DNA from 3 places in the Cupriavidus sp. GW823-FHT07A04 genome. Region 2 is predicted to be linked to each of the others. Evidence: predicted binding sites of a transcription regulator. Region 2 holds the regulator's gene; each other region holds the start of a gene.
What was found. The regulator sigma-54, encoded in region 2, starts transcription at its own class of promoters, with help from an activator protein. The targets are predictions, from matches to a motif close to TGGCANGNAANCTGCTTT.

Region 1 (3,274 bases), on a different contig from region 2:
CTTGCCCGGATGCGCCTTGGCCTCGGCCACGACGTCCTTGAGCGACTTGAAGCGCGAGTTCGCCGGCACCGCGATGCCGAAGGTCTGGCCGGAGGTGCGCGCCAGGTAGGTCAGCTCGCTGCGCGGGTCCAACTGCAGCATGCCAAGCTGCGAGAAGCGCGTCACCGAGATCGGCACCTGGCCGATGGTGTAGCCGTCCGGCTTGGCGCGGGCCAGTGCCTTGGTGCCGATCATGCCCGATGCGCCGGCGCGGTTTTCCACCACGATGGATTGCTTGAGTACGCCGGACGCCACCTGGCACAGCGCGCGCATGGACTGGTCGGCGGTGCCGCCAACGGGCCACGGGCAGATGAAGGTGATGGGCCGGTCCGGATAGTCGGCGGCACGTGCGAGGCCCGGCAGCAACAGGCCGGCACTGCCAGCCGTCGCAGCCGTGGCGGCAGCGGCGCCGCTGATGAGCAGGCGGCGTCGCCCGTGGTTGATGCCGTGGGATGCGATCATGTGTCGTCCTCGCAGGGTGTCGTTATTGGAGTCATGGGCTGGTGGCAATGTCCACCGGTCAGGCCGGATTGTGGCAAAGCCATTCATAACAATCCAATCAATCATCGGAATGGCTTCATAACCTTAAAGTTAAGTAGAATCGCGCCATGCCACAGATCGACCGCGCCCTGCGCTCCAATATCAAGCTACGCCACCTGCAGCTGGTGGTGGCGCTGGAGGAGTTTCGCCATCTCGGCCACACCGCCGAGTTCCTCTCCGTCAGCCAGCCAGCCGTCTCCAAGATGCTCACCGAGGTGGAGAAGACGCTGGGCCTGACGCTCTTCACGCGCTCCACGCGCGGCACCGAGCCTACGCCGGCCGGCGCGTCGCTGGTGCGTTTTGCCCGCTCGGTGCTGGCGCAATACGAGCGCACGCGCGACGAGATCGCCGTGGAAGCCAGCGGCGCCGCCGGGCGCACCCGGGTGGGATCGATGGGCGCGGCCCTGCCGGTGCTGCTGGCGCAAGCCATAGGCCTGCTCAAGCAGCGCTCGGCGCAGGCCACCGTGCTGGTGGAGGAGGGCGACCTGCCCCACCTGCTGCCCAAGCTGCGCATCAGCGAACTGGACCTGATCGTGGGGCGGCTGGAGCCTGGCTACGCCGCCCCGGACCTCATCACCGAGCCGCTCTATAACGAGCCGATGGTGGCGGTGGTGCGCAGCGGCCACGCGCTGGCAAGCAAGCGTGCACCGGGCTGGGCGGACCTGGCCGGCATGCCTTGCGTGGTGCCGCCGCCATGGGCCTCGCTACGGGTCAAGATCGAGCAGGAGTTCTATCGCTTTGGGTTGCAGCCACCAACCGACCTGATCGAGTCGTCGTCCTACCTTGGCATCACCACCTTCGTCTCCCAGCTAGATGCCGTGGGCTTCCTGGCCAGGTCGGTGGGGCAGCAGTTCGAGCGGGAAGGCCGCTTCCATATCCTGCCCATGGACATAGCGCTGGAGCTGCCGCCAGTGGGCGTGATCACGCTGCGCGAGGGGCGGCCCACGCCCAGCAGCATCCAACTGGTCGAATGCCTGCGGGCAGCGGCCGGGCAATTGGCCGCGCCGCCGGCCGGTGCGAAGAGGCCGGCGCGCGCGCCGCGGCGCACGAAATAGCCAGCCTGCCGCGATCAGCGCGGCCTGGCCAGCAGGTACTTCGCCAGCGCGTGAAACGCCGGGATAAACCAAGCGCTAGCGGAGCCGGCTCACGACGCACCACATTGCGGCTCGGTCGTTCCCACAGGCACTGTTTAGGTCCACGCAAGCCGCCCCATGGTGCGGCTTGCGCGGGTGCCCTGCATGCGTATTCGGCCCGCGAAGGCGCCCTGGTGACCAATCTCCCTGATATGTAAGAGGAATACATTTGAATACATTTTCCTTCTTACATGGCATGTCTCCTGCTTTGTTGGTCTGCAACGCCCTCATGTATACAACCCGGGATACAAGCGATGACCAGCAAGACGCCTCTGCGCCGATCCGCCGCCAGGCTTGGCAGTTGCCGAACGCTGCCTGACTGGCAACAGCTCTACAAGACGCGAGGCGCCTCGCCCGCGGACGCGCTGGCGCCGTTCCTGGACCTGGACGCAGCGGACCCGGCCTGGATCGCGCGGCTGGATGCGGCGCGGCTGCAGTCCCAGCTAGCTGCGCTGACCGCGCGCGTTGAAGAAGCGGGCGGCCAGCTCGATGCGTTTCCCCTCTACGGCGTGCCGTTCGTGGTGAAAGACAACATCGACGTGGCAGGGTGGCCCACCACGGCGGCGTGTCCTGCGTTTGCGTATGTGGCCGAGCGCGATGCCGGCGCGGTGGCGCGGCTGCGCGCGGCCGGGGCCATTGTGGTGGCCAAGGCTAACCTGGATCAGTTCGCCACGGGCCTCGTGGGCGTGCGTTCGCCTTACGGCGCGGTGCCCAACACCTTCGATGCGGCATATGTCAGCGGTGGCTCCAGTTCGGGCTCGGCGTCTTCGGTGGCGCGCGGCTGGGTGCCGTTCTCACTCGGGACCGATACGGCGGGCTCGGGGCGCATTCCCGCGGCATTCAACAATATCGTGGGCCTCAAGCCGACCCGGGGCTGGTTCTCCAGCGCCGGCGTGGTGCCGGCCTGCCGCACGCTGGACTGCGTCTGCGTGTTTGCGCTGACGGTCGACGATGCCGCGCTGGTGGCGGAGATCGCCGGCGGCTTCGACCACGACGATCCTTACTCGCGCACCTATCCGCAGAGCGCGCCTGCCGCGCTGGCGCCATCGCCCGTGCTGGGCATTCCCGATGCGCCGGCATTCTTTGGCGATACGCAGGCGCAGGCCAGTTTCGAGCAAGCGCTGACGGACTTGCAGGCCATGGGCGCCAAGCTGGTGCCGATTGATTTTTCGCCATTCGCCGAGTTGGCCGCACTGCTCTACCAGGGGCCATGGGTGGCCGAACGCTTCCTGGCGGTGAGCCAGCTTCACGCCAGCCAGCCGGAAGCCATCGATCCGGTCGTTCGCGTGATCGTGGAGGAAGCGGGCCGCTATAGCGCGATGGACGCGTTCAGCGCCGAGTACCGGCGCGCGGCGCTGACCCGCGCTATCCACCTGGCGCTGGCAACGGTCGATGCGCTGGTGGTGCCGAGCGCGCCGTCGATCTATACGCTGGCCGCGGTGCAGGACGATCCGATCCGCCTGAACGCGCGGCTTGGCACCTATACCAACTTCGCCAACCTGGCTGACCTGTCGGCGCTGGCGCTGCCGGCCGGTGCGCGCGAGGACGGCCTGCCTGCCGGC
Region 2 (3,274 bases):
CCAGTCCTTCGCGCATCTCGCGGTCGGACAGCAACTGGGCGATCTCGGAGAGAATTTCCAGATGCTGCTGGGTGGCCTGTTCGGGCACCAGCAGGAAGATCAGCAGCGCGACCGGCTTGCCGTCGGGCGACTCGAAGGGGATCGGCTCGGCCAGGCGCATGAAGGCGGCCAGTGGCTGCTTCAGTCCCTTGATGCGGCCGTGGGGGATCGCAACCCCCGCGCCCAGGCCGGTGGACCCGAGCGACTCGCGGGCGAACAGGTTGTCGGTCACGGTCGCGCGCGCTACGCCATGGTTGTTCTCGAAGAGGAGCCCGGCCTGTTCGAACACGCGCTTCTTGCTGGTGACGCTGACGTCGAGGTTGATGTTGCCGGGTGGCAGCAATTTAGCCAAACGATTCATGTGGAATGCGCAGGGTTTTCTAGTAAGCAGGCCCGGGGCCAGGAGGCGTCCCACCGGGCGGAAAGAGGTAAAAAAACCAAGGCCCGAGGTTTCCACCGGGTGTCCCCCCATGCCGGTGTCGGGCGTCTGGCCATTATAGAGCAGGCCCGCTTCCGCTTTGTGCATTGCAATAGCCGATGCGCTCAAGCGGTGCTGCATGCACCGGAATGGCTAGGCCGGTCAACCATGTATTGCACAGCATACACTGGTACATATGCGTTGCGGAATCCCCTGTGTGGCCCGATCGGGTAGGCTGCAACGAAAAAGCCGCGCTCTGGGCGCGGCTTGATTCCATTTTTCAAGGGACTGACACCGACGGCCCGGTATGTGGGCCGCCAGGCACGGTCATTGCTGCATCTGCGATGCGGCCATCTGATACTTGACCGCTTCACGGTCGTGGCTCTGCACGCGATCCTTGTGGCGAATCACCTGCCGGTCGAGCTTGTCGACCAGTGCGTCGATAGCGGCATACAGGTCTTCATGATGCGCTTCGACAAAGATGTCCTTGCCCTTGAGATGTAGATTGATTTCCGCGTACTGCCGCCGGTCCTTTTCTTTTGTATTGTCGACAGAGAGCAGCACACTTACGCCAATGACTTGATCGAAATGCCTGACGATACGCTCCAGTTTCGTTTCCACGTACTCACGCAGAGGGGGCGTGATGTCCAAGTGGTGTCCACTGATCTTGAAGTTCATAGCGTTTCTCCTTCTGAAAGAGCTGCATCAGGCAGGCGATGCAGCTCGGCTACAAAGTCTTACGGAGATTGACCGCGGGAATCTTGAGCGCTTCGCGGTATTTGGCAACGGTACGCCGTGCTACCACAAAGCCTTGCTCGCCGAGCAATTCGGCAATCCGGCTATCGGACAAGGGGTTCCTAGCGTCTTCGGCTCCTATCAATTGCTTGATCAACGCACGGATTGCCGTTGATGAGGCCGCGCCGCCGGTTTCTGTGGATACGTGAGAGCCAAAAAAATACTTCAGCTCGAAAGTCCCCATCGGCGTTGCCATGTATTTATTGGTAGTCACCCGAGAGATGGTGGACTCGTGTAAACCCAGTGTATCGGCAATCTCCCGCAAAACCAAGGGGCGCATCGCAATTTCACCGTGGGTGAAGAAGTTCTTTTGACGTTCGACAATGGCTTGTGCGACGCGCAATATCGTGTCGAACCTTTGCTGGATATTCTTGATCAACCAGCGTGCTTCCTGCAGCTTTTGCTGCAGTCCGGCCGCGCCTGCATCGCCTTTTGCACCGCGCAAAATCTGCGCGTACATGTCGTTGATGCGTAGCCGCGGCATCACATCCGGGTTGAGGTGGGCGATCCATCCGCCGCTCAATTTTCGAACAAAAACATCAGGCACCACGAAGTCCGCTTCTGGCCGGCTGTAGGCATGGCCGGGATAGGGCGCGAGCGAGCGGATCAGTTCATGTGCGGCCTTGAGTTCCGGTTCGTCCACTTGCAGCGCCTTTTTAAGGCGCGTGTAATCGCGCACCGCCAGCAGCTCGAGGTGGTTGGTGACGATGCTCAGCGCCAGTTCGCGCTGCGGATGCTTGAGCCTGCGCAATTGCAGCGCCAGGCACTCGGCGGCGTTGCGTGCCCCGACGCCCGGCGGATCGAAGCTCTGCAGCAGCGTGAGCACAGCCTGGATCTCGTCGACCTCGAACTCGAGCTCCTCCGGCAGCTCGCTGCAGATTTCCTCGAGCGTGGTGCTCAGGTAGCCGTCATCGTCCAGGGACTCGACCAGGAAGATAGCCAGCCCTTTGTCGCGCAGGGAAATCTTGAGCGGCGCCAGCTGTTCCATGAGGTGTTCACGCAGCGTGGGCTCGGCGTCGCGCAGCTGCATCGGGGTTTTTTCGTCGTCTTCGCCTTGCGGGCGGCGGGCGAAGTCGTCCAGGCTCCAGTCGCTGCCGTAATCCTCATTGCTGTCGGAGTAGCTGTCGTCGGCTTCGGGGGCGCCATCGGGACGGTTTTCGCTGGTGCCCTGGCCATCGGCGGGCGCTGGCGCGGGCGCGCTCTGCAGGTTCACCGAGCCGTCCGAGGACACGCGCAACGGGCTGTCCAGCCAGTCGTTCTCACGCTCGAGCAAGGGGTTCTCGGTCAGCGCCTGTTCCACTTCCTGCTGCAGTTCAAGCGTGGACAGTTGCAGCAGCCGGATCGACTGCTGGAGTTGCGGCGTAAGCGCGAGATGCTGCGAGAGGCGGAGCTGTAGCGACGGTTTCATGCGACCTATTTTATGCCCAACTTCCGTACTGATGGAACGGAAATTGCTATCGCTGGTGTCGCTATGATCGTTTGAAGGATAAAAGGCGACACCGAAGCCGCCCGGGGGACGATGCGCGGCAGGCGCCGCGCGCCCTTACATGCGGAAGTTCTCGCCCAGGTAGACCTTGCGCACCGACTCGTTGGCGATGATGTCCTCAGGCTGCCCGGACGCCAGCACCGCGCCTTCGCTGATGATGTAGGCGTGGTCGCAGATGCCCAGCGTCTCGCGCACGTTGTGGTCGGTGATCAGCACGCCGATATTGCGTGCCTTGAGGAAGCTGACGATGCGCTGGATTTCGCCAACCGCGATCGGGTCGACGCCGGCGAAGGGCTCGTCGAGCAGGATGAAGCGCGGCGCGGAGGCCAGCGCGCGGGCGATTTCCACGCGGCGGCGCTCGCCGCCGGACAGCGACAGCGCCGGGTTGTCGCGCAGGTGGGCAATCTGCAGGTCATCCAGCAGGGTGTCCAGCCGGCGCTCGATCTCGGCCTTGCCCAGGGGTTTGCCATCGTTGAGCTGCAGCTCCAGCACTGCGCGGATGTTTTCCTGCACATTGAGCTTGCGGAACACGGAGG
Region 3 (3,274 bases), on a different contig from region 2:
GCCGGCGGTCATTCATGTGGGGCCTGAGGCACTTGCCGGCGGCCCGCTGGCGCGCGTGCGTGACGGCGACCGGATCCGCGTGGACGCCGTTGCAGGCACGCTGGAATGGCTTGGCGCCGCGAATGGCGACGGCGACCTGGCCACGCGTGCTTCAGCCGTGCTGCCGGACGACGCCTTTACGAATTTCAGCGTCGGCCGGGGCCTGTTCGGGCTGTTCCGCCGCAACGCGCGGATCGCGGAGGAGGGCGGCAGCGCGCTGGACCTCTCCGAGGCCGACGCGCCCGGCGCTGTCCAAACGGGCGCGGCCGTCGCACAATAGGCAGCGCCCCTTAAATTTGTGTCATTTGTGTCCCCGGCAGCCGATGGCTGGCGGAGACGACCCCGAGCCGGCCCGTGCGGGTCCTATCATGGCTTCATGGCTGAACGCTTGCGGAGCCGACCGGCCGCCGGCGCGGGGACTACCGACAAGGATGGGAAAACCATCCGAACATGATCATTGGAGCAGACATGATCTACATCCTGATGGGCGTTTCCGGCAGCGGAAAGACCACGGTCGGCCAGTTGCTGGCCAAGACCTTGCAATGCGGCTTCCACGATGCCGATGAATTCCACAGCGCCGCCAACAAGGCGAAGATGCACAACGGCATCGCGTTGACCGACGACGACCGCTGGCCCTGGCTGGCCGCGATGCGCGCGGCGATCGATGCGGCCCGCGCCGAGGGGCGCACCCACGTCTTTACCTGTTCCGCGCTGCGGCAAACCTACCGCGACCGCCTGACGCCCGCCGATGGCGGCGTGACCTTTGTCTACATGAAGGGCGATGCTACGGTCATTGGCGGCCGCCTGGCCGAGCGCAGCGACCACTTCTTCAATCCCGCCCTGCTGCAGAGCCAGTTCGAGACCCTGGAGGAGCCGCGCGACGCCCTGGTGCTCGATATCCGCCAGACGCCGGAGGCGCTGGTGCAGCGCATCCTGGCCGGAGTGCAGGCAGAAAAAAGCGCGGCGATCGCCCGCTGAACCGATGCCAAGGCTGGCCCGAAGCGAAGGCTGGCAGACATCTTGCTTATCCATGTTTGATGGCGCGAATGCCTGCCGCTTGCGGCTTTCGTGGTCATAGGTATCCTATAGGGACAGCACTTCGAAGCATGACGAGATGGTCCGCGGCCAAGCCGCCGGGCCTCGGGTGGTGATCTCAAGGTGCTGTGCCGGGAACAACAAGCCAATCAAAACGGGATAGCCGGCAGTTTGGGCGGCACCCAAATCATGGGGGAACGGCCATCATGGCGGCGCGGTTTTTCGACGAGATGCTCGATTGGCAAGATGGCGTGGCAGCAGCAATCCACGCGGGCGAGTCCCTGCCGGCAGGTGCCGTGCGGGGGCATTACAAGCAGTTCGCGGATTGGTTGGCGCGCCAGTCCGAAGGCACCATGGACAACAAGCGCGCCGAAGCGGATCTCATCTTCCGGCGCGTGGGCATCACGTTTGCCGTTTACGGTGAAAAAGACGAGTCCAACAGCGGCACCGAACGAACCATCCCGTTCGATGTCATTCCCCGCATCTTCCCCGCCAGCGAGTGGGCAACGCTCGAGCGCGGCCTGCGCCAGCGGGTGTCGGCGCTGAACCGCTTCATCCACGATATCTATCACGGGCAGGACATCATCCGCGCCGGTGTGATCCCGCCAGACCAGATCTACAACAACGCGCAGTACCGCCCCGAGATGCTCGGCATCGACGTGCCCCGTGATATCTACGCCCATGTGGCGGGCATCGATGTAGTGCGCGCTGGCGAGGGCGAGTTCTACGTGCTGGAAGACAACCTGCGCGTGCCCTCCGGCGTGTCCTACATGCTGGAGAACCGCAAGATGATGATGCGGTTGTTCCCGGACCTGTTCGCGCGCAATCGCGTGGCGCCGGTGGCGCACTATCCCGACCTGCTGCTCGACATGCTGCGCGGCGTCTCGCCGCAGAACATCGCCGATCCCACGGTGGTGGTGCTCACGCCCGGCATGTACAACTCCGCCTACTTCGAGCATGCCTTCCTGGCGCAGCAAATGGGCGTGGAACTGGTCGAGGGCAGCGACCTGTTCGTACAGGACGAGCACCTCTACATGCGCACCACCCAGGGGCCGCAGCGCATCGACGTGATCTACCGCCGGGTCGACGACGACTTCCTCGACCCGCTGGTGTTCCGCTCGGATTCCACGCTGGGCGCGGCGGGGCTGCTCTCGGTCTACCGCGCGGGCAACGTCACCATCTGCAACGCCATTGGCACGGGCGTGGCCGACGACAAGTCGATCTATCCCTACGTGCCCGACATGATCCGCTTCTACCTTGGCGAGGAAGCGATCCTCAACAACGTGCCGACGTACATGTGCCGCCGCCCGGACGACCTGCAGTACGTGCTGGACCACATGAGCGAACTGGTGGTCAAGGAAACCCACGGGGCCGGCGGCTACGGCATGCTGGTGGGGCCTGCCGCCACGCGCGCGGAGATCGATACGTTCCGCGAGGTCGTGCGCGCGCGTCCCGAGCAGTACATCGCGCAGCCCACGCTGGCGCTTTCCACCTGCCCGACGTATGTCGAATCGGGGATCGCGCCGCGCCACATCGACCTGCGTCCGTTCGTGCTGTCCGGCAAGGATGTGCGCATGGTGCCGGGCGGGTTGACCCGCGTTGCGCTGCGCGAAGGCTCGCTGGTGGTCAACTCCTCGCAGGGCGGGGGCACCAAGGACACCTGGGTGCTGGAGCGCTGACGCGCGGCGCACGCAAGGATTGTTTGTGATTCCCGCGCTGGCCGCCGCGTTGCCGGCGGCGCGCGGGCGAACAGCGCTGTACGAGGGGACTGACCATGCTTAGCCGCACCGCCGACCATCTGTTCTGGATGGCGCGCTATACCGAACGCGCGGAGAACACCGCGCGCATGCTGGACGTGAACTACCAGACTTCGCTGCTGCCGCAATCCGCGGAAGTGGCGGAGCAAGGCTGGTGGGCCATGCTCGATATCTCCGAGCTGACCACGGTGTTCGACGAGAAGTACGGCCTGCTTACGCGCGACGACGTGATCGACTTCATGGTGCGCGACATGACCAATGTCTCGTCCATCATGAGCTGCCTGCGCGCGGCCCGCGAGAACGCCCGCGCCGTGCGCGGCTCGCTGACCACCGAGGTCTGGGAGACCATCAACACCACTTGGCTCGACGTGCAGCGCATGATCGCCGACGGCGTGCTGCGCGAGGATCCTTCGCAGTTCTTCGAGTGGGTGAAGTTCCGCTCC

Region 1: the regulator sigma-54 is predicted to act here: its motif matches at 1,905-1,922, upstream of atzF (allophanate hydrolase).
Region 3: the regulator sigma-54 is predicted to act here: its motif matches at 1,049-1,066, upstream of AC1Q7Q_RS01980 (circularly permuted type 2 ATP-grasp protein).

What each region holds. Positions count from the first base shown of each region.
Region 1 covers NZ_JBXAHA010000005.1:308,642-311,915, forward strand. Annotated here, with positions in the region: gene AC1Q7Q_RS11270 (tripartite tricarboxylate transporter substrate binding protein) at 1-501, opposite strand, end outside; gene AC1Q7Q_RS11275 (LysR substrate-binding domain-containing protein) at 648-1,634, shown strand; gene atzF (allophanate hydrolase) at 1,967-3,274, shown strand, end outside.
Region 2 covers NZ_JBXAHA010000008.1:63,385-66,658, reverse strand. Annotated here, with positions in the region: gene ptsN (PTS IIA-like nitrogen regulatory protein PtsN) at 1-400, opposite strand, end outside; gene hpf (ribosome hibernation-promoting factor, HPF/YfiA family) at 785-1,135, opposite strand; gene AC1Q7Q_RS15255 (RNA polymerase factor sigma-54) at 1,185-2,660, opposite strand; gene lptB (LPS export ABC transporter ATP-binding protein) at 2,796-3,274, opposite strand, start outside.
Region 3 covers NZ_JBXAHA010000001.1:427,204-430,477, forward strand. Annotated here, with positions in the region: gene edd (phosphogluconate dehydratase) at 1-319, shown strand, start outside; gene AC1Q7Q_RS01975 (gluconokinase) at 508-1,017, shown strand; gene AC1Q7Q_RS01980 (circularly permuted type 2 ATP-grasp protein) at 1,281-2,753, shown strand; gene AC1Q7Q_RS01985 (alpha-E domain-containing protein) at 2,849-3,274, shown strand, end outside.